Linked DNA regions of Phragmitibacter flavus. The protein of the gene in region 1 interacts with the protein of each later gene in a pairwise test. Links are inferred from orthologs where the notes say so. Each region holds a gene or a part of one and is shown on either strand. Other genes may lie near its edges. The genes, in order: ftsA and FEM03_RS04010.

Region 1 (11,729 bases):
GGAATCGTTCTGGCTTTACCGATGTCGGGAGCAGGTGATCAATTATGGAACAAGTGCGCCGACGGGAGATGCAGTATTGCAAAAAGAGGCCTTTTTGCAGGCGTTTCCGGAGTGCGCAGGTCGTCGGTGTTTGATTTTTTTGGGTCGTATTCACGAGAAGAAGGGATGCGATCTTTTGCTGCGGGCTTTTGGGGAGTTGGCGTTGCGTGAACCCGATTGGCAGTTGGTGATGGCGGGGCCGTGCAAGGACGAGGAGTATTTGAAGGAGCTAAAAAGTCTTGAAGGGGAGCGGGTGACGTGGGCGGGAATGTTGACGGGGGATCTGAAGTGGGGGGCGTTGCATGCATCGGAGGCGTTTGTGTTGCCTTCGCATCAGGAAAATTTTGGAGTGGCGGTGGTGGAGGCGCTGGCGTGTGGAGTGCCGGTGTTGATCTCGGATCAGGTGAACATCTGGCGGGAGATTGTGGGCGATGGGGCTGGATTGGTGGCACCGGACACTTTGGAGGGGACGCGTCGGCTTCTGGAAGAATGGCTGGGGATGACGGTGGATGAGCGGACTCAGATGAAGGTTCGGGCGGTGAAGTGTTTTACGGAGAGGTTTGAAATCGGCCGGGCGACGGAGAGTTTTATGAAGGCGTTGCAGGAGGGGGCATCGAGATCATCATGACGCGGATGCGACAGGATTTGTTTGATGGCAGCAAGGGGTTGGATCGCGGTCGACCGAAGTGGCTGGAGGCGTGTTGGTATCTGGTGAAGTGCGTGTTTTTTCTGAGTCCGTTGCCCTGGCCATCAACCTGGCGGTGCCGTCTGCTGCGATGGTTTGGGGCGGACATTGGTGAGGGGGTGGTGATCAAGCCAAGAGTGAATGTGCATTTTCCTTGGAAGCTGGAGGTGGGGGCGCATAGCTGGTTGGGCGAGGAAGTGTTCCTGCTGAATTTTGAACCGATCCGCATTGGGGCGCATTGTTGCATTTCACAGCGCGCGTTTCTTTGCACCGGGAATCATGATTTTCGCGATCCTGCGTTCAGCTATCGGAATCGTCCGATCGTGGTGGAGGATGGAGTTTGGATTGGTGCCTGTGTCTGGGTGGCCCCTGGGGTGACGGTTGCCGAAGAGGCGGTGGTCACGGCGGGGTCGGTGGTGACCAATTCGTTGCCGTCTTCGATGGTTTGTTCGGGCAATCCTTGTGTGGCGGTGAAGGACAGGTGGAAAAAATGAGGCGCTACAGAGCAAGAAGGTGGTGAAATTTTAAGACTTGATGTGTGATGAGAGTGATTGTTTGTGGGATTAATTATGCTCCTGAGATGATTGGGATCGGGCCGTGCAATACGGCGCTTTGTGAGTGGCTGAAGGCGCAGGGTCACGATGTGGTGATGGTGACGGCGTTTCCCTATTATCCGTCGTGGAAAAAGCGGGAGGAAGACCGGGGCAGGTGGTCCAGCAAGGAGATGGTGAACGGGGTGGAGGTGCATCGTTGCTGGCATTATGTGCCGGAGCATCCAACGGTGGTGAAGCGCATGCTGCATGAGGCGTCGTTTGTGAAGACGTCTTTTTTGAAGCAGATGATGCTGCCTCGGGCGGATGTTTACATGGTGGTTTCCCCGCCGCTGGTGCTGGGGGTTTCCGCGTGGCTGGTGTCGCTCATGAAACGTGCGCCGTTTGTCTTTCATGTGCAGGATCTGCAGCCGGATGCGGCGGTGGCGTTGGGATTGTTGAAGCCGGGATGGCTGACGAAGATTCTTTATGGGCTTGAGAGCTTTGCGTATCGCTCGGCTGCCCGCGTAAGTGGCATCAGTGAGGCCATGACGGATGCTTATGTGGCCAAGGGGATTGCGAGGTCCAAGACGATTTGTTTTCCCAACAGCACGGTGATTCCACCCCTGGAGTCGTTGCCCGGGCGGGGGCATTTTCGGAAACGGCATGGGATTCGTGATGACGAATTTGTCGCGTTGTATTCGGGAAATCTGGGGGAGAAACAGGGGCTTGATGTGCTGGATGCGGTGGCTCGTATATTGAAGTCGGAGCGGATTCGAATCGTGATCTGCGGGGATGGAGCGAGGCGGTTGAAGCTGGAGGATGAGATGCTCAAGCAGGGGCTTAAAAATTTGCTGTTGTTGCCGTTGCAGCCTCGACGTGAGTATGAGGAGATGCTGGTGGATGCGGACGCCTGCATGATCACGCAACAACCGGGATCAGGTGCATGTTTTTTTCCGAGCAAGTTGCTCACAACGCTGGCTTTTGGTCGTGCAGTGGTGGCGGTGGCGGATGAAGAGAGCGTGCTATCGCGTGCGGTGCGGGAGGGGGGCTTCGGAGTGGTGGTGCCACCGAGGGATTCCGCTGCTTTGGTGGCAAAGCTGGAGGAGTTGGCGGCCAGTCCCGCTCAAGTAGAGGAGATGGGGCGCGTGGGGCGTCGATATGTGGAGCGTTTCGAAGCGGTCCAGGTGATGCCGCCATTTGAAGCGGCGTTGAAGGAGCTCTCCGGTGTTGACTGAAGGAGGCCCCGGTTCCGACGACTGTGAGCCGAAGAAGGCGTTCGCCGGTTAGTAGGCCGACTTGGGAGGCAGCACCATGTGGCGCATGGTGCGGAGGACGATCATCAGGTCAAGGGTGAGCGACCAGTTTTCCACGTAGTGGAGGTCCATGTCGATACGGGCGTTGATCTGGTCCTTGCACTTGGTTTCACCACGATGGCCACGCACCTGGGCAAGGCCGGTGATGCCGGGTTTGATGAAGGTGCGCACGTTGTAGTGGTTGACCTCTTCCATGAACCAGTCGTTGTGGGCGGGCAGGTGGGGACGTGGGCCGACGGCACTCATCTCGCCATTCAGCACATTGATGAACTGCGGCAACTCATCAAGGCTGAAGCGGCGAAGGAACCGCCCCAGAGGATAGACCCTGGCATCACCGCGGGTGGCTTGCTGATCCTGACTGCCGTCATGCACGTGCATGGTGCGGAATTTGATGATGGTGAAATCGCGGTTGTTGATGCCGGATCTGGTTTGACGGTGGAATACCGGGCCAGGGGATTGAATACGTTGCCCGAGCCAGACGAACACGCTGGTGATGGGAATGACGATAAACACGACAGGTATCGCGATGATGATGTCGAGCGCACGTTTCACGACTCGATTGAATGGACTTTCGAGTGGTTCGCGACGCAGGCCCATGAGGCAAAACTCATCGTGCTCGACCACAGCCACCGGACGACCGAGGTAATCGGAAAGGTCATTCACGATCAGAAGCCGAACTCCGTTGCGCTCACAGAGGTCGGCGATTTTGCGGCCCTCGTTTGACTGGGTGGAAAATTCGGTCAGGATCAAATGAGAGGGGCGCTCACGCAGAAGCACTTTTGCAAGGTCTTCCGGTTTGCCAAGCATACGGAGACAGGAGTCGTCTGGAACTTCGCCATCGGTTGGCACAATGCCGATGGTTTCAAACCCATAGAGCGCACGTCGGTCGGCCCAGATTTTGAGACGATCAGTGTGTTTGCTGGAACCCACAAACAGGATGCGGTGGCGGCGGGCAGTGTAGAAAGCGGCAGAGGCAAGGAGCCGGGGCAGGTATTTGTTGGTAATGAAGAGCGCAGAGTAGAGGAGGGGAATCCAGCTGAACAAAAAGGCGCGGGAAATCATGCTGTCCTTCACTGCAACGAGGTAGGCCATGAGGACCAAGGAGACGTTGGCGCATTGGCGGAGACTGATGCGTGAGTTGACCGCCATGTCCAGATAGAGAAGGTTGACGTCCTTGCGGTTGGACAACGCCAGATCGAGATAGTGGGCGAGCACTACGAGCAATGAATATTGGGCATAGCGGGCGTAGTCGGGCTGCACCGCTGAGGCACGCAGCTCGAAATGGAGACCGGCCCAACACCAGAAGATTATTAGTGACACCACCGCTTGTGCGGTCGCATGCAGCGTAGCCAATCCTCGTGCACGTTGTGAGATCATGAGTCCGTTGAGATTTGCTATGTGATCGCCCCGGGGGATAAGCAACATTAAGCGGATTCAGTGGATGTATTAGCCAAAGTGATGCAAAGATCAAGTGTAAGTAGCGCTTAAATGCGCATTTTTTGCTTGTTCAACCGCAAAAAATGCTGCGGCGCACGGAATTAGCGAGGGCCGTTTTGGGAAGGAAGCTAGAGAAAGCTGTTAATGAGGATAATCAGGCTCACACACTTCATAAGCCACTGGCATTGGAGATTGGCGGATGGCAGGTTCATCGGCCTTGGTGACCCCGATCGTCGGAAAAATGAGAAGTGGGGGAATTGATTTCTGAATTTCCTGCCAATGTTGGCGAAACGAAAATTTCAGGGGGTGTTCGTTCAATCAGTTTTGATAGAAACCGCCTTGAAATTCCTCTTGATTATAAAAAATGCGACGACTTGTCTCTTAAATTCTTGATATTTTAGATTGCTTAGGTAGTTTGATTTCAATAATCCTGAGCAATTTTTGGGATAAGTTAGGCCGATTTCGTTCTCATGAATCTGAAAAATCACACTATTGCTGTTTTGAAAGGCGGACCTGGCTCAGAGCGTGCGGTCTCGCTGAAATCAGCGGAGAGTGTGTCGGAAGCGTTGCAATCGCTTGGTGCAGAAGTGGTTGAAGTGGATGTTACCTCGACGGATGTGGTCGTTCCTGAGGGAGTTTTGGTGGCGGTGAACATGATTCACGGCACATTTGGTGAAGATGGGCAATTACAGGAGGCTTTAGAAAAACAAGGCGTTGCCTACACTGGCGCCGGGGTGGAGTCGAGCCGTGTGGCGTTCGATAAACTGCTGAGCAAAGAGAAGTTTTTGGCGGCTGGAGTGCCGACGCCGCGCAGTCAGACCTTAAAATTGAATGGCAGCGATGAGTTGAAACTGTCGTTGCCGTTGGTGGTGAAACCGCCGCGTGAGGGGTCGAGTGTGGGTGTGCATTTAGTGCGCACGGAAGACGAGCTGGCGGTGGCATTGGACGACGCGAAGCGCTTTGGAGACGAAACGCTGGTCGAAGAATTGATCGACGGTAAAGAGCTGACAGTCGGTGTGCTCGGCGAGCAGGTGCTGCCAGTGATTCATATTGAGCCGGTGAGCGGTTTTTACGACATCAATAACAAATATCCCTGGATGGGTGGCACGGGCAAAACGCTTTATCATTGTCCAGCAGACCTTGATGAGGCGACCACAGCGCGGGTGCAGTCGGCTGCGCTGGCGGCGATGAGATCCATTGGGATTGAAGTTTATGGCCGGGTGGATGTGATCCTGCGCGAAGACGGCGAGCCGTTTGTGCTGGAGGTGAACACAATCCCCGGGATGACGGTGAGCAGTCTGCTGCCCAAGGCCGCGCTTGCGGCCGGGATTGAGTTTCCACAGTTGATGGAGCGAATTGTTGAATTGTCCCTTCAGGCACGGGGTGCCAGGGAGGTAACTTTGGCTTAACCATGTTCTTTTCCGGCAACATTCGTCGCAAGACCAAAAAGGTGCAGGGCAACTTCGTTTTCCGTCGCAAGAAAGCGAAGGTGACACGTCTGGAGGTGCGGCATCGCATGGAGCTGAACCCGGAGACGGATGCCACGCGGCGTCAGAAGCGTCTGCGCACGGCAGGTGCGGGCGTTAAGGTGGCGGCGGGATTGCTGTTTGTGATGGGACTGTTTAGCGCCGGGGTGATTGTGGTGAAGCAGGCCTTCATGGAGAACGAAAGGTTTCAGTTGAAACACATTTCGGTGGTGACGGATGGAGCGGCGGGTTTGTCTGCGGGTCAGATCGTGGAGGCTTCCGGTCTTCATGAGGGGGTGAACATGCTGTCGGTTTCGCTCGTGCGGGTGAAGGAGCAGCTCACGGCGCTGCCGCAGGTGAAGTCGGCGAAAGTGACTCGCGGATATCCCGGCATTGTGTTTCTTGAGGTGATGCAACGCACGCCGGTGGCCTGGTTGGAGTGCAAAGGGAAGAATGTCGATGCCAAAGTGGCGGGTCGGGGTTGTCTGCTTGATGCGGAAGGATTTGTGGTGCCCAGTGGTGAGTTGTCGGATGAGCAGCGGGCTTTGCCGGTGATTGAGGTGGCGGATGTGGGACGCTTGATTCCGGGTCAGGGCATTGATTCGCCTGATGTGCTGGCGGCTTTAAACTTTATCCAACAGCATCATGTCACCGGGCTGAGTCATTTGATCCGTTTGAAGCGGGTGGATGCTTCGCGAGCCTATGCATTCAAGGCGGTTTTTGAGAATCAGGTGACTGCGGTTTTTCCACGTCACGATTTGCAGGACCAGATGCAGCGCATGGCGCGAATTGTTGAGCTGTCTGAAGAGAAGGACTGGAATCTGGCGAGCGTGAATCTTTTGGTGCAGCTCAATGTTCCGGTGACTTTTCATGATGGCTCGGTGGTGAATGATCCTCTGCACAAACCGGCGTTGCGTCGGGAAACGCTGGCTCGCAGCAACTGAACCTTAAGCGGCTTTCCTCTCAACCAAATCCCAAGACTCCAACCTTCTCGATTGAAACACCATGGCTCGTAGCACTATTTATGCGGGACTAGAAATAGGCACTTCCAAGATCTGCGTCGTTGTTGGCGAAGTGAAGAAGGATGGTGCCATCAAGATTCTTGGCGTTGGCCAGGCTCCTTCGCGCGGCATTCGCAAAGGGGAGATCGTGGATTTTGACATTGCGCAGACTTGTTTGAACGATGCGTTGCTGCGTGCGGAGGACCGCAGCGATGTGATGATCCGCAACGTGTTTCTTGGAGTGACAGGTTCGCACATTGAGAGTCTGAATCATGCGGGGGTGTATCGTCTGCCGCCGGATCAGAATCAGATCACGGAAGACGATTTGGAAGACGTGCGGGAGATTGCCTGCAACGTGGACATTCCACAGAATCATGTTTTTCTCCATCGCATTGCGCGCAAGTATGGCGTGGATGGACAGGAGCAGGTGCGGTCGTTGATTGGTCGCACGGCGGAACGATTGGATGCGGAGTTTCACATCATTCACGGGGTGCGCAGCCGGGTGCAGAATTCGATCCGACTGGTGCGTCAGGTTCCCTTGGAGGTGGAGGATGCGGTGTTTCTTCCGCTGGCGGCAGCGCAGGTGGTGCTCACCAAGGAAGCGAAGCAGCATGGGGCTTTGATGATCGATTTCGGCGGTGGCACGGCAGATTACGTGCTGTATGCGGAGGGCATGCTGACGGCGTCGGGTTCGGTGCCGCTGGGGGGGGATCACATTACCAATGACATTTCCCTTTGTTTCCAGATTCCGCATGCAAGGGCGGAGCGTTTGAAGGTGGAAGAGGGATCGGCGGCTGATGTCGAGCTTGAGCCTGGGGAGATGATTCGTGTGGACGATGAGAACGGCATGTTTGTCGGAGAGATTGAGCGTGCCTTGTTGAATGAAGTGATTCACATGCGGACGCGTGAGATTCTTGAGCAGGTCTATGAACGCTGCGCTCCGCACATGGGCCGACTTGGTGCAGGGGTTTATTTGACCGGTGGGGTGAGCCAGATGCGCGGCATTGATCAGGTGGCGAAAGATGTGTTTGGGGTGCGTATCACTCGTTCGGGCTCTTCGGCCTCGGGCGGGGTGGCGGCAACTTATGAAAATCCTTGTTATTCCGCACCTATCGGACTGATCCGCTACGCGCAGCTGATGGATGCTGAAAAACCGTGGCTTTCTCCGCTTGCCAAGTTGGGGCGTCGCATGGCAGAAGTGTTCAGCACCTGGACTTTCTAAGTTCGTCACGATTTATTGGTTCACTCAACTCTTTTTGGATCCCTCAACCACCCTCAACCCCGCACTCCTATGGTAGAATTCGACCGCACCCTTGAACGCGAGCCCGCACCGGCCGACAACTTGAAGATCTGCGTGGTAGGCATTGGTGGCGGTGGCCTCAATGTCCTGGATCGCATCTCACTGGACCGGATGCTGGATGCCACGGTGGTGGCGATGCATACGGATGTGAGGGTGCTGACCCATTCGATGTCGGCGGCAAAGATTCAACTGGGTGCTGAAATCATGCGCGGCATTGGCAGTGGTGGCGATCCTGAACTGGGGCGCGAGGCGGCGATCGCTTCGAGGGAAAAAATTCGCGCGGTGGTGAGCGGCCACAACATGGTGTTTATCTGTTGTGGTCTCGGTGGTGGCACCGGTTCGGGTGCGGCCCCGGTGGTGGCGCGCATTGCGAAGGAGAGCGGGGCGCTGGTGTTTGTGTTTGCGACCACGCCGTTTGTGTTTGAAGGGCGTCGTCGGCTTAAACAGGCGGAGACCGCGATGGACGAATTGCAGGGGCATGTTGACGCGTTGATTCTGTTTGAGAACAACCGCATGGGCGAACTGGTGCTGCCGAAAGAAGGCATTCAGAAAGCGTTCAGTCAGGCGGACCAGTTGATTGGTCACAGCCTCCGTGCGATTGCGACGATGGTGACGCAACCGGGGATTGTTCGTATGGGGCTGGCCGATCTGATGACGGCGTTGAACAGTCCGAATGCGCGTTGTTTGTTTGGATTTGGTGAGGCCCGAGGGGCGAACCGGGTGGCGGATGCGTTGAAGCGTTCGTTGAAGAGTCCATTGGTGAACCAGGGGCAGTTGTTGCAGAATGCGCGCAACCTTCTGGTGCATGTCGCTGGCGGCGAGAGCCTGACGCTTTCGGAAGTCGAAGCATTGATGAAGCAACTGAGCAAATGTGTGCCGGAGAGCACGCAGATCATGTTCGGGTTGGCCGTTGATCCGCGCATGGGCGATGCCATTTCGGTGACTCTGGTGAGCTCGCTGAGTGCGCAGGAGATGTCAACCGAGTCGGATGCTGGGCAGAAGGAGTTGAAGCAACCACAGCCGCAGCCTGAGAGGAATGAGAATCACGCTCCCGCGCTGCCTTTCGAGACGGAAAAAGCGGCTGTTGAGGCAGAGGTGAAGCGTGAAGAAGCGCCTGAAGCACCTGCGTTGCCAATGGCGGAGTCGAAGGTTGAAGCTGAGGTTGAGGTGAAGCAGGAACCGGCGGTGGTGATTGCTCCGGTGGCAGTCGCGGTTGCGCCAGCTCCTGCTCCTGTTCCTGCTCCAGTTGCAGCGGTAGAGCCAACACCCGCACCTGCGCCTGCACCTGCTCCCAAGTTTGAGGTGGTGACGTCGGCAATGGTCGAGCGTGATCTTTTCGGAGCTGAATTGGTGGAGTCGGTTGCCCCGGCAACGGAACCCAAACCGCAGCAGGCGGTGGTCAGCACCACGCATGCGCAGGTGCGGATCACCATTCCAAAACAGGTGGCCGAAAAGGAGCCAGCGGTGGAAGAACCGGTGACCCCCAAGATGGAAGCCCATGTGGTTGAGCCTCCTCCTGCTCCTGTGGTGGAAAGCCAGGTGCAGGCGGCACCTGTCGTGCAGCAGTCGGTGGTCGCACCTGCTGCGCCAGCAAAATCGATTTTCTCGGTGATCGACAACGCTGATGACGACGATGATGATGAGGAGGAGGAAGATCAGCAGGGCCATGAAGCTGATCTTGAGGACAGCGACACCCCCTGGGCAGACAAGTATGCTCACCCTCCCAAACCAGCAGCGGCGGCTCCGACGGCAGAGGGGCGGGGGCGTGAACCCGCCATGGCATCGGCAGCCCCGATTCAGGGGGCGGGAACCCCTGCGGGTTTCAAACAGGGCAATTTTAATCTGAATCAAGACGAAGCCGGGCGGTTCAAGGGAACCACCAAGACCATCGTTGAAGGAGAAGATCTTGATGTGCCGACCTGGATGCGTTTGAAGCAGAAGCGCAGCTAGGTTGGGCAGGCTAACGAAATAGAAAAATTTAAAGGCGGAGCAGCGATGCTCCGCTTTTTTGTTTAGACGTGGCCCGGTGAGTTATCGGTGGTTTTGGAATTCTCTTTAACCACAGATGGACACAGATAAACACAGATAGCTTCTTTGAATCGTGTGCGTTCGTGTTGAGGGGTTGGTTCGTTTCTATTGGTGATGCAGAAGCTGGATGTGATTGAGGTGCGTTATGACCGGGGGATTTTCCTGCCGGAACTGGATCTGTGGCTCGATCCCCAAATGGGGAAAGATCGGGCGTTTGTTTCGCATGCGCACAGCGATCATTTTGCCCGGCATGGGTGGACCTTGTGCAGTCCGGTGACAGGGATGCTGAGTCGGAGTCGGTATGGGGAGGGGTCGTTGGAAGTGGCGTTGATGCCGGATTGGAAAGAGGTGGTGGTGGAGCGCGGATTTGAGCTGAGGTTGCTGCCGGCGGGGCATATCCTCGGCTCGGCGATGTTGCATATGACGCGCTTGCGCGATGGAGCGACGCTGCTATACACGGGGGACTTTAAGATGAGGGTGGGGCTGTCCTCCGAGCAGGCGGAGTTGATCAAGGCGGATACGTTGATCATGGAGACGACGTTTGGATTGCCGATGTATCGCTTTCCAGCGTCGGAGAAAGTGATCGCATCGGTGGTGGCGTTTGTGCAGGAGACGATTGAGGATCGGGGGATTCCGGTGCTGTTGGGGTATTCTCTGGGCAAGGCGCAGGAGGTGCTGGCGGCGCTGAATGGGGCGGGGGTGCCGGTGATGTTGCACGCGTCGATGGTGAAGCTGACGAAGGTGTATGAGGAGTTGGGGTATGAGCTGCCGGGATGGCGGGTTTTTAAGGCGGATGAGGCAGCGGGCCATGCTTTGATTTTTCCGCCGAGCGCGGCGCGTTCGCTGGTCGTGAAGAAATTAAAGGTCTGTCGGACAGCGATGTTGAGCGGGTGGGCATTGACGCCGGGGGCGAAGTTTCGGTATCAGGTGGATGAGGTTTTTCCGTTGAGTGATCATGCGGATTATGGGGAGTTGCTGGATTGTGTGGAAAGGGTGAGGCCGAAGCTGGTTTACACGGTGCATGGATCGACCACGGAGTTTGCGCGGGATTTGAGGGAGAGGGGAGTGGAGGCGTGGTCGTTGATTGCGAGCAATCAGTTGGAGCTGGGATTGGGAGGCGAGGTGAAGAAGGAAGATGAGGTGGGGAAGGTGGTGGAGCAGGTTGAGGGAGAAATGGCGGTGGATGCATTTGCGGCTTGGGCGATGGTTTGTGAGCGGGTTTCGGCGCAGTCGTCACGGTTGAAGAAGCAGGAGTTGCTGGCGGAGTATTTGCAGAAGCTGCCGGAGAGCGAAGTAGAGCGGGCGGTGAGGTGGTTTGCGGCGATCTTGGATGATCCGACCTTGCAGGCCCCGCCGTTGCAGACGGGATGGGCGACGATCCGGCAGGCGTTGTTGGGTGTGAGCGGAATGCGTGAGGCGGAATACCGGCAGATTGCACGTTCGCAGAATGACACGGGTCGGACGGCGTTTTTGGTCTTGCAGAGGCGGGAGGGAGTCAATGATTCGGGCGGGGTGGCTTTGACTGATGTGGCGGGGGTTTTTGTGAGGTTGCGTGAGGCTCGTGGACCGGTGGCGAAGGCGTCAGTGCTGAAAGAGGGTTTGATGGGAATGTCAGCGCTGGAGGGGAGTTATGTGGTGCGGCTTCTGACGGGGGAGTTAAGGATTGGATCGCGCGAGGGATTGATTGAAGAGGCGGTGGCGCGGGCATTTGGGTGCGCGGGTGAGGAGGTTCGTGAGGCGGCGATGTTGAGCGGCGACATTGGCCGGGCGGCGTTGCTGGCGAAGGGCGGTCGATTGAAGGATGCGCAGCCGGTCTTGTTTGTGCCGGTCAAGGTGATGCTGGCGAGTCCTGAGGAGACGGCCGAGGCGATTTGGGATCGGCTGGGAGCGGGGGTGGACCGGGGATCGGTGTGGCTGGAGGACAAGT
Region 2 (11,662 bases), on another replicon or contig:
GGATTTTGACTTTGGGTTTGGAAACTTGCGTATCCCGGGCGCGGGTGGGGCGGGGGGGCTCGTCTTCGTTGATGGTGCCGGTGTCTTCGTCTTCGGTGCCGGGAAGGGTGATGGCGGGGAGACCGTCGTAGGAAACGGCCATGATCTGATCGAAGCTGCCGACGACTTCAGGAACGGCGGCGAGTTGGATGGTGTAGCCGGTGTCGAGGGCGAGGGCTTGTTCGAGCACGCGCTTGGCGATGGGCGCGGCGGTTCCGCCTCCCGAATGTCCGCCCTGAACGAAAATGCAGGCGGCGTATTTGGGGTTGTTGTAGGGGGCGAAGGTGATGAAGAGAGTGTGGTTGTCTTTTTTGCCGTTGGGGGCCCAGTTCTGGGCGGTTCCGGTTTTGCCAGCGACTTCGACATTTTCAATGCGCGCGGAGCGGGCGGTGCCACCGGTTTCATTGACGACCTTCCACATGCCTTTGCGGATGAGCTCGATTTTCGCGGGGGTCATGCCGTGATCGATGAAGTTGCCGCGGATTTCAGGTTTTTGTTCGCGGACGAGTTCGGTGCCGTCCATGATTTTGCGAAGAAGGTGGGGTCGGTAGGCGATGCCGCCGTTGGCAGTGGCAGCGGAGACGCCGGCCATCTGCAGGGGGCTGGCGAGGACTTGACCCTGGCCGATGGAGGTGTTGGCGGTGTAGCCGTTGCTCCAGCGTTCCCTGGGTCGGTTGGCGCGCAGCCAGCCGGGGCTGGGAAGGATGCCAGGGTCTTCTTCGAGAAGCTCGATGCCGGTTCGTTCACCGAGGCCGAACATTTTACCGGCTTTTTCGATGTTTTCGATGCCGGCGTTGTTGCCGTAGAGGTAGAAGTAGCAGTTGCAGGAACGCATGATGGCGTCGGTGAGGCCGAGCGTGCCATGGGCACCGCCTTTGGAGGCGATCCAGCATTTCATGGCCTTGCTGCCATAGGTGACGCTGCCGCCGCAGTTGAGGCGGTCGTTCTGGTTGCCCGCAAGAATGCCTGCGAAGGCAATCATGACCTTGTAGGTCGAGCCGGGGGCGTAGGTGTTGACGGCGCGGTTGAAGAGGGGGTTGGCGGTGTTGCTGGTGTAGTCGCGAAAATCTTCGCGGGAAATGGAGGGGATGAACTTGTTGGGGTTGTAGGACGGCACCGAGGCCATGGCGATCACGTCGCCATTGTTGGGGTCGAGCACGACGATGGAGCCGCGGCCGATGGCGGGGGTGCTCTCGCGAAGGGCGCGTTCGGCGATATACTGGATGCGGGCGTCGATGGCCAGGTAGAGATCGCTGCCTTTGCGGGGTTCGGTGTATTCGAGGGCTTTGACGATACGGCCTTTTTCGTTTTGCAGCATGGTGCGCACGCCGGGTCGACCGCGCAGTTCGGTGTCGAAGGTTTTTTCAATGCCTGCGACGCCGAAGTCATCGGGAACGTAGAAATCCCATTCGCTGCGTTCTTCATCGGGGACTTTTTGTTCGTCGGGCTGGCTGACATAGCCGAGGACGTGGCAGGCGAGGGAGTCGTAGATGTATTGTCGGACGGCGCGTTCGGTGACGCTAACGCCGGGGAGGCCGAGACGGTGTTCGGCAAACTGGCTGAATTCTTCGAAGGAGAGGTCGCTGCAGTAGACCCATGGGACGACGCCACGGTTGGTGCGGTAGTGGACGCGCAGGCTATTGGCGTTGTATTCGCGGGCGATGCCGAGGTTGTTCAGGCTGGCGATGACGACTTCGTCAACGACGGCCTTGATGTCGAGTTCGTCTTTTTCGCGGATGATGCCGCGCTCGGGGTAGCGATATTTGTAGAGGGGAAGGGAACGGCGCTGATCTTTGGGCAGCAACTTGTTCTGCTCGGCGAGCATTTCCTTGTAAGCGGCGACGAGGGCGTAGAGGTTGATCTGGACCTCGAAGGAGGATTTGTTGCGGACCAGGGGAATGCCGTTGCGATCTTTGATCTCGCCGCGGAAACCGGGAACGCGGGCGCGCAGGGTTTTGGTGCCGGGAACCTTGTGTTTGAACTCTTCGTGTCGTTCCACACTGAGGTTCCACAGGCGTTGGGAGACCGCGCCGAAGCCCATGAGGAGGACCAGCGTGAAGAGATAGAGACGGAATCGATATTTAACTACCATGGTAGCGATAGACGAGGCCTTCGTGCTTCACTTCGTAGTTAAACAGGTTGGCCAGGATGTGCAGGACAAAAAGGATGATGGGGGAAACCAGCATGGCGAGCAGCGAGCAGGTGATCAGCTTGGTCCACAAGCCGGGATGGAATTCGAAACTTCCCCTTAAAAATGACATAAATAAGAATTCTACCAGAAGCCAGGTGAAGGTGGCAATGCCGACCATGAATACCGGGAACTCCCAGCGTCCGCGTTTGAAGAGGGGGCGGATGCCTTGCATGAGGGCTCCGGCGATGGCGAAGAGGACGATGGAGTAGCCGACGCGAAGGTTGCCCATGCCGGAGCGGGCTTCGTCGATGTCGGAGTTGCCGAGTTCGTCCATCTGGCTCATCTGGACGGTGATTTTTTCGGGAGGATGGGGGAGATTGCGGGCATCCCACACGAGGCCGGTGGCCAGGGCGAGGATGAGCATCATGGGAAAGGAGACGCTGAGGGAGGCGCAGAAGAAAAACACGGCGGGAAGCAGCAGGCGCGCCTGATTGGCAAAGTCGATGACGGGCATGAACTCCTGAATGCCGAAGGAGATGGTCAGCAATACCAGGACGCTGAAGTTGAAGAACAGGTTCATGAGACGGCTGCTGGCTGGCTTGCGGATTTATTCGGCGACGGGAATGGCCGACGGCACGCTGGAGGGCATGCTGTCAACGTGCACGACGAAGACGTCCTCGAGAAGGTTGAAATTGACGGCGGAGTCGACGATCGCTTCACCCGACACGTCTTTGGCCTGGAAGCTTTTCACCTTGCCGAGAAGGAGTTGGGGAGGAAAAACGCCGCCGTCGCCGGTGGAGTAGACGTTGGTGCCTGGGGTGACGGTGAGGGTGGGGTCAAGAAAACGCAGGTAGAGGTTGGGGCGGGATTCGAAGTCTCCCCGTTCGCCGCTGAGGATGCCCTTGAACTGGGTGCCTTCGATGCGCGCGGCGACGCGGCATTCTTCGTCGGTGAGGAGGATGACTTCGGCCGTGTGGGCGGCGATTTTGCCGGTTTTGCCGACGAGGCCGATGTCGGTGATGACGGGGCTGTCGGTGACCAGTCCGTCGAGGGCACCTTTGTCGATGACGAGGGTGCTCCACCAGTTGGAGGCGGAGCGGCGCAGGACGCGGGCGGCGGTGAGTTTGTATTCGCTTTGCTGGCGGTAGTTCAGCATGGCGCGGAACTTGTTGTTCTCCTGCAGCACCTGGTTGTATTTTTGGGCGATGATGCGCAGCCCTTCCGCTTCCTGGCGGAGGTTGTTGTATTCGCGCTGGAGTTGCGCGGGGTCTGAAGGGGTGTTGGTGGCGCTTTTGAACTGTTCCTCAGCAAGGGCGCTGCCGCGGATGAACGGCGAGAGGAAGTTCATGACGCTGGTTTGAATGGCGCGGGTCTGCGGGGTCTTGAGGGTGAAGACGGCTGCAACCGCAGCCAGGAATAACAGCAGGGCGATGATGTTGCCTTTTTTCATGGAATGCGATGGCGATCAGCACATGGTTGGCACGAGGCGGGCGGGCGGATGTTCATGAACATGGGGCATGAAGTTAGGACCAATCAATGTCTGCCTGGAGGAGATGAACCGGAAAAGGTCACTGAACCAACTGGCTCAGTTGTCCATGGTGCTGACCTTGCGCAGGAACTCGATCTCGCTGAGCACGCGACCGCAACCTTCGCCGACGGCGCTGAGTGGATCGTCAGCCACGTGGACGGGGAGGGCGGTTTCTTCCTGCAACAGCTTGTCGAGGCCGCGCAGGAGGGCGCCACCACCGGCGAGCATGATGCCGCGGTCGACCAGGTCAGCAGAGAGCTCGGGCGGGCAGCGCTCCAGGGTGGTGCGAACGGCGTCGATGATGGTGTTGAGCGGCTCCAGCATGGCTTCGCGGACTTCCTGGCTGGTGATGGTGATGGTTTTGGGGAGGCCGGCGACCATGTCGCGACCTTTGACGTCCATGGTGGTCTCTTTACCGAGGGGATAGGCGGAACCGATGCGCAGTTTGATGTCTTCAGCGGTGCGTTCGCCGATCATCAAATTGTAGGCGCGTTTCATGTAGTTGGTGATGGCTTCGTCGAGCTCATCACCGGCAACGCGAACGCTGCGGCTGTAGACGATGCCGCTGAGGGAAATGATGGCGACCTCGGTGGTGCCACCGCCGATGTCGACAATCATGTTGCCAGCGGCTTCCTGAACGGGGAGGCCGACGCCGATGGCGGCTGCCATGGGTTCTTCGATGAGATAAACTTCGCGGGCACCGGCCTGTTCGGCGCTTTCCTTGACGGCGCGTTTTTCGACTTCGGTAATGCCGGAGGGAACGGCGATGACGACGCGGGGACGAACAAAACCACGGCGGTTGTGGACCTTCTGGATGAAGTGGCGAAGCATGGCCTCGGTCACTTTAAAGTCGGCGATGACACCGTCCTTAAGCGGGCGGATGGCAATGATGTTGCCGGGGGTTCTGCCGAGCATCCGCTTGGCATCATCGCCGACGGCGACCACTTCATTGGTGCCTGCCTTGACCGCCACGACGGACGGTTCACGCAGGACAATGCCATGGTCTTTTACGTAGACGAGGGTGTTGGCGGTGCCGAGATCAATTCCAATATCACTGGATGCGAAACCAAAAAAACGACCAAAGAATGACATGTAGGAGAAAGGGGTGAAAAAATGAAAGTTGAAAGGGGTGGTGAAACAATGATGAAAAGGGACTCAACGGAACAACCCCTAAAATCACAGGGTGCCGGATGCCGCCACAAGGCTGCAAACGACTGCGCAGCCAGCTAAAAACCGTGGCAATTTCCCGTCAAGAGAAACTTCGGCATGAGAGCCATCTTATCGTCGGATGAAACCGTGGTGCGGTTTGTTGTCGCTAGACGGCAGAAGGCCAACTTGCAAGCACATTTTGTGCCGAACTTTGGTTTGGGAGGCTGGAGGAAGGCTCAGAGTCTTGAGCCAACGGGAACGAGGGGACCGAGCGCGGCCTTATCAACATGATATTGCCAGCCGTCGGGCGAGAAATCGCCGGTGATCCAGTCAACGGAAGTGGTGGTGATGACTTTCTGGGTGTCTTGAGGAAGGGCGTTGAGTAGGGCGCGACGGCGTGTGTGGTCGAGTTCGCCAAAGACGTCGTCGATCAGGAGAAGGGGAGGTGAGCCGGTGGCCTGTGTAAGGGTGGTAACCTGGGCGAGTTTGAGGGCGAGGCTGAGGCTGCGTTGCTGGCCTTCAGAGGCGAAGGCGCTGGCGGGACGGTCGTTGACGAGCAGCTGGAGGTCGTCGCGATGGATGCCGGCGGCGGTGGTGCGGGTGCGTTCTTCATCGGCGCGGGCGTCGCGGAGCTGCTGGGCGAGGCCGTTGGGATCGAATCCGGGCTGGTATTGGATTTGAGCGATTTCGTGTCCGCCACTGAGGGCAGCGTGGGCAGTGTTGACGTGGGGAGTCAGGGACTCAGCGAGCTGGGCGCGGCATTGGGAGATGAAGTGTCCATGTTCCTCGAGAGCCACGGCGTAGGCATCGGCTTGACGCCAGTTGATGACGGCGTCGCGTTTGAGCAGGTGATTGCGGCTGCGCAGGAGTCTTTCGTAGTGACGCAGGGCGTGTAGGTAGCCTGGATTTAGCTGGGCGGCGGCGAAGTCGAGGTAACGTCGGCGATGTTCAGCGCCGCCACGGACGAGGAGCATGTCGGAGTGGTCCATCCACACCACGCGGGCGCTGCTTTGGAGGTAGTCGGGACTGCGGGTGCAAACGACGTTGTCGACCGCGAGCCGACGGGTGGTGGCGCTTTGGGCAAAACGCAGTTGATGGTCGCCGAGACTGGCTTCCACCAGGCAACTGCGGGTGCCAAATCGGATCAGGTCGGTGCGTGTCGAGGTGCGGGGGGATTGCAGGCGCAGCACGACGCAAAGGGCCTCAAGGAGGGAGGTTTTGCCCTGGGCGTTGTTGCCGACGAGCAGGGTCGTGGCCGGGTGCAAGGCCAGCTTCGCCTCGGCGAAACAGCGGAAATCCCTGACCAGCAATTGGCTCAACATGGCAGCGATGATGAAACGTGATGGCCGCTTGTCCAGCAGGCAATCGTGGGTGGCCGCGCAATGGGCGAAAGAAAACAGGCACGGAACATGCTTTTTTGCCGCATTACTTGTTCTGATATGAAAATTATGGTAGTTGGAATTTCGACTCCTTAATTAAGTTTCCCAAAACAATACCCTTAGCTTATGAGCACTCTCATCTACATCAGCCGCAACTACACCGAATTTGGACCCTTTACTCCCGCCGAGATCCTGGATTTCAACAAGCGCGGTATTTTGGTGGGCAGTGATCATTTAAGGCCCCACGGTGGGGACATCTGGGCATCGGTGGAGGAGTGGATGGCGAAATCGGAGATCATGACGGCGAAGGCAGAAGCCAAGCCGAAGCCGGTGGTTGAGAAAAAGACGCCGACCGCAGCGAAAAAGGCCGTGAAGAAGGCAGCCAAGAAGGCGGCGAAAAAAGCGACCAAGGCAGAGTAACAGCCCCGCCAGCTGAGTGCATTAGCCGGTTGCTTTTCGTCGTGACGTGAGGCATGACTGCAGGCCCGATCATGGCTGCATTTCAAACCGTCAAAGGCTTCCGCGACTTCCTTCCTGAGGATTGTGCGCTTCGTAATTACATCTTCGACCGCTGGCGTGCCGTGGCGCGGGGTTATGGATTTGTGGAATATGAAGGGCCGCTGGTGGAGCCGACCGATCTCTACAAAAAGAAGAGTGGCGACGAGATCACCGGCCAGCTTTTCAATTTCATCACGAAGGGCGAAGAGGACGTTTCATTGCGTCCAGAAGTGACGCCGACACTGGCCCGGTTGGTGGCGGCGAACCAGCGCAATTTTTCGAAGCCGCTGAAGTGGTATCAGATCGGATCTTGCTTCCGCTATGAGAAACCGCAACGGGGCCGCACGCGGGAGTTCATTCAATTCAACGTCGACATCGTGGGCGACACCAACCCCGCCAATGCGGATGCGGAGTTGGTGGCGTTTTCGATTGATACGATGCTGGCCTTTGGATTTGAAGAAGGCGATTTTGTGGTGCGCCTGAGCAACCGCCGTTTGTGGTTGGATTTTCTTTTGGAGAATCAGATTGCGGACGAACACAGCGCGACGTTTTTGCAGATCATCGACAAAATGGAGCGTGCTCCCAAGGACGTGACGGCGAAGCAGCTGGAGGTCATTGGATTGAGCGTTGAGCAGGTGGAGGCGCACATCAAACGTTACCTGGATGGTGAGGCGGTCGAAGCTCCCGATTCCATCTTCGCGGAACTGAAGGCGGACCTGACGGCGCGTGGTTTGTGGAAGTTTGTGAAGATCGATCCGGGCATCGTGCGCGGGTTGGCCTATTACACGGGCACGGTGTTTGAGGTGTTTGACCTCAAACACAATCTCCGCGCCATTGCGGGTGGTGGTCGCTATGACAATCTCGTCGGCCATCTCAGTGATGGAGCGGTGCAGATGAGTTCTTGTGGATTTGCCATGGGCGATGTGGTGTTGACCGAGTTGATCAATCGGCACGAGATCGCCAAAGGAGCGGCGGAGCAATGGAAGCGCCGTCACCAAGCGCCCGAGGTTTATCTGGTGATTGCGGATGACAGCCGCCGCGCGGAGGCATTGGGAATTTTGCAGCAGCTGCGCCGCATGGGGATCCGGGTCGATTACGCCTTGAATCCCGCCAAGATCGGCAAGCAGTTTCAAACAGCGGAGAGTTTGAATGCCCGTTTCGCGGTGGTGGTTGGCTCGGAGTATCCGTTGTTGACCGTGAAAACGCTGCGCACTCGTGATCAAATGGAAGTCAGCGCTGAGCAGTTGCCGGACAAGCTTGCAGGGTTGCTTTCCATGCCTGAGTCCGGCCCGTTGATCGCGTAGAGCTTCAGCATTTGGTTGACTGCCTACCTGCGGCGGCGCAGGACAACAGCACCAAGTCCGATCAGCAGCAGCATCATGCGTCCTGGCTCGGGGATGACCACCAAAATGCCGTGGGTGGTGAAGGCGCTCACGTCCCACACCCAGTCGATATTGGAGAGGGTTGGCAGCATGAGGTCGCCATCGCCGAGGCCGCCATTGCGGAAGTTGGTGCCGGGATTGAAGGTGCCGCTGGTGATGAGGGTTGCCCAATCGAGCAGGTTGAAGATGTCACCTCCTCCTGCATTGGCGAGATAGCCATTGTCGATGATCGTGACCACGCCCCCGGCGGTGCCTGAGCCAAGGCTGAGGGTGCCGGTGATGGTGATGTGGTCATGGTTGCCCGGGGCGTTGAAGCTGAGCGTGGGGGCGTAGGTGGAGGCGAACGGAGTGGTCGCGGAACCAGAGGTGGCATCCTTGAGGGTGATGGCTCTTGTCATTGGGTTGATGGAGGCGATGACGGAGCCGCTGACGATGCCGTAGCCGGAGACGGTGTCACCGACATTGAGTCCGGTGACATCGGCCAGGGTGATGGAGTTGAAACCTTCGACGAGGGTGACGTTCTGGGTGGTGGAACCAATGTTGAGTGCCGTGGTGCTGGCTTGCAGGCTGTTGGAGAGCGTGATGGTGTTGGTCGTGGTGTCGATGCCGGTGATGGTGGTGCCTCCGCCGATGCCTTCGCCGGAAACGGATTGACCGACGAACAGTCCGCCATTGCCCGTTCCGCTGCCGGTGATGCCTAGTCCCAAGTTGGCCAGGGTCACGCTGTTGGAACCGACGAGACCAGTTCCGGTTTGGGTCCAGGCCTGACCGTTCCAGCGCTGCTGTTCGGTGACGGAAAGGGTGTTGAAGTAGCTGAGGGCATCGGGGGTGGTGCCAAGGTTGTAGGCATCAACAAAACCACCGGATTTGTGGGTGGCAGAGGTGACACCCAGGGAGATCTGCCCGCCGCTTGCAACGGTGAGATTGACGACACCCGCAGTGGAGGACGGGGAAACGGCACCGGTGGTGACGGCGAGTGGATCGAGTCCGCTGCCGGCGATGGTGCCGAGGGTGAGGTTGCCGTTGCCAGCGCCTGCGGTGTCGCCAGGGGCGATGATGCCGCCGGTGGCGATGGTCATGGTGTTGCCTGCCAAAGGAGCGAGCACGTGGCCGGTGCCCGCGAGAGTGCCGCCATTGTTGACCGTCACGGCACCGCTACCGAGCGTGGATCGGTTGCCCGTCGCATCAGTGCCGACTTGCAGCACGCCGCCATTGATGATGGTGGTGCCGGTGTAGGTGTTGGTGCCGGTGAGGATTTGGGTGCCGGATCCGGTTTTAACGAGGTTGAGCGCGTTGGCGGCATTGGTGATGGTGCCGGCGAAGGTGGCGGAGGTTTCGCTGTTGTTGCCGACGGTGAGGGTGGCGGCGGCTCCGCTGTTGGTGATGAGTCCGCCGTTGGTGGCGTCGTCGCCATTCAACCCGTCAACGGTGAGGCTGTTGCCGTTGAGGTTGAGGGCGGCATTGGCCTTGACGGTGAGGTCGTTGGTGTTGGCACCGAGGGCGGAGCCGTTGCCGGCTCTTACCAATCCAGCGTTGATGATGGTGCCGCCGGAATAGGTGTTGGCGTTGCTGAGGACGAGGACGCCGTTGCCGGATTTGGCCAGGCCGCCGCCACCGGAGACGATGCCGGCGAGGGTCGCGGTGACGTTGGGGCTGCTGACCGAGATGATGCGGTCGATGGCCCCGAGGTTGACGGCCCCGTTGATGGTGAGGTTGTTGCCGGCCTGTTGACCGCCGAAGGTGAAGTCGCCATTGACCACCACGTTGTTGGTAATGGTGCGGGCGGTGGAGTCGGCCAGGATGGTGGTGCCGTTGCCAACGGTGAGGGTGCCGGTGCCGAGGGCGGCATTGTTGCCGACGGTGATGGTGCCTTCTTCGAGGCTGACGCCGGTGTCAAAGGTGTTGGCGGCGCTGAGGGCGAGATTGCCGTTGCCGGTTTTTCTCAAGGCGGCTCCGCCTCCGGCCAGGTTGACCCATCCGCTGGCGCTGTTGGCGATGACGGCGCTGATGAGAAGGTCGGTGGTGACCTTGTTGGGGAGGTTGGTGGTGATGTTGAGCTCGGGGGCGGTGGTGCCGAAGTTCAGCGTGAGGGTGCCGCCGCTGGGGGAGGCGATGGTGGAGACGGTGGTCGGACTGTCGCCAATGGCGGTGATGAGTCCGCTGCCGATGTTGAGGATGGAACTGGCGTTGGCGGCGGAGTTGACGACTGGGTTGGTGCGGCCACCGACGTTGTTAAAGTTGAGGCGGTTGATGGTGTTGGCGGCTCCGACGAAAGTGAGGGTGCTGGATCCGATCAGGGAGACATCGCTGGTGGCGGCAATTTGACCGGCATTGGTGTTCATGGTGACCGTGGCGTTGTTGATGACCAGCGGTCCGGGAATGGTGACGATGCCGGCACCGGCGCTGAGGTTGAGCACACCTGCCGTGACGTAGGTCGTGCCGGTGAAGGTATTGCTGGCCCGTTGGTTGAGGGTAAGAGTGCCGCCACCACTTTTGATGAGGTCGATGTTGCCGACGACCTGGAGGCCCAGGGTGGTGGTGTTCTGGTTGATGAAGAAGTTCAGGTCGCTGCTGCCGGAGGTGATGGTGGATCGCGAAGTTTGGGTCGCGGCTTCGGTGAAGATGAAGGAGTTGTTGTTGTTGGTGATGACGCCGCCGTTGGTGATGGTGAGGGCGGTGCCGGCGCCACTGGCGGTGCCGAAGGTGGCCGTGTTGGCGGCGTTCGGGGCGATACGCCAGAGTCCGACTGCATGGGTGGCGGTGCTGATGGTGCGCGTGGTGCCATCGTTGACGGTCTGGAGCGCGGTGGCGGTGGCGTAGTTGGTGCTTTCGTAATTGGGGAAGCCAGCGCCGGTGTTGCTGAGTTCGCCGACGCCAAGGATCGGATCGTAATAGGCAAAGTTGCTGCCGTTGGCAATGGCCCAGCTGCCCATGACGCCGGTGGATTGTCCGGCGATGAAGATGCGGGGATTGGCGCCTTGGTTGGCCGCGTTGACGCCGCCGAGGGTGCCGGAGCTGTTGCTGGAAAAGTTGACCACGGCGCCAGCGGAACGGGTGAAGGCGCCGGTGTTGAGGGTGGTGGGTGCGGAGGTGCCACCGGAGCCGACCGCGATGGTGTTGTTGCCCACGAGGAGATTGACGGCGCCGATGTCTTCGGTGACAGCTTCGCCGGGTCTTCCGACAACGGAGAGGATGCCGCCGCGGAAGTTGACGCTGGCGCTGTTGTTGAGTCGATCCTGGCTCGCGGAGAAGTTGGTGTTTTCGAGGGTGAGCTGGGCGAGGTTGATAAAAATGGCCGAGGTGCCGGTGAGGGCACCGTCGTCACGTAGCGTCAAATTGCTGCCGTTGAGGTTGGTGGTGCCGGTGTAGGAGTTGGTGCTGGTGAGAATCTGGTTGGCAGCGTTTCCTCCGGTGAGTTTGGACACGTAGAGGTTGATGGCACCGGTGATGGAGCCGCCGAAGGTGGAGGTGGCATTGTCGGAATTGGTGACGAAGAGGTTGGCGGAGGTGCCGCTGTTGATGATGCCGCCACTGCCGGGGGTCGGATCGGAACTGA

Evidence for each region.
Region 2: the proteins of ftsA (region 1) and FEM03_RS04010 interact in binary tests that used the Escherichia coli proteins (3 or more experiments, as listed by UniProt). The link is inferred for Phragmitibacter flavus from one-to-one orthologs.

What each region holds. Positions count from the first base shown.
Region 1 is NZ_VAUV01000025.1:3,744-15,472, reverse strand. The notes cover bases 5,731-8,587. They hold ftsA (cell division protein FtsA), read left to right. Parts: upstream 5,731-6,478; coding sequence 6,479-7,696; downstream 7,697-8,587. Other genes in these bases: FEM03_RS22630 (cell division protein FtsZ), read left to right, coding at 7,766-8,587; FEM03_RS22640 (cell division protein FtsQ/DivIB), read left to right, coding at 5,731-6,417. In the rest of the region: FEM03_RS22665 (glycosyltransferase), read left to right, coding at 1-667; FEM03_RS22660 (WcaF family extracellular polysaccharide biosynthesis acetyltransferase), read left to right, coding at 664-1,218; FEM03_RS22655 (WcaI family glycosyltransferase), read left to right, coding at 1,266-2,492; FEM03_RS22650 (exopolysaccharide biosynthesis polyprenyl glycosylphosphotransferase), read right to left, coding at 2,541-3,947; FEM03_RS22645 (D-alanine--D-alanine ligase family protein), read left to right, coding at 4,478-5,416; more of FEM03_RS22640, read left to right, coding at 5,419-5,730; more of FEM03_RS22630, read left to right, coding at 8,588-9,724; FEM03_RS22625 (ATP-dependent DNA ligase), read left to right, coding at 9,917-11,729. UniProt on the Escherichia coli protein: Essential cell division protein that assists in the assembly of the Z ring. May serve as the principal membrane anchor for the Z ring.
Region 2 is NZ_VAUV01000003.1:78,439-90,100, reverse strand. What follows is about bases 2,774-5,563. They hold FEM03_RS04010 (rod shape-determining protein), read right to left. Parts: upstream 4,791-5,563; coding sequence 3,756-4,790; downstream 2,774-3,755. Other genes in these bases: recF (DNA replication/repair protein RecF), read right to left, coding at 5,084-5,563; mreC (rod shape-determining protein MreC), read right to left, coding at 2,778-3,620. Also shown: mrdA (penicillin-binding protein 2), read right to left, coding at 1-2,131; FEM03_RS04020 (hypothetical protein), read right to left, coding at 2,121-2,750; more of recF, read right to left, coding at 5,564-6,169; FEM03_RS24670 (hypothetical protein), read left to right, coding at 6,353-6,646; hisS (histidine--tRNA ligase), read left to right, coding at 6,718-8,028; FEM03_RS03990 (autotransporter-associated beta strand repeat-containing protein), read right to left, coding at 8,052-11,662. UniProt on the Escherichia coli protein: Forms membrane-associated dynamic filaments that are essential for cell shape determination. Acts by regulating cell wall synthesis and cell elongation, and thus cell shape.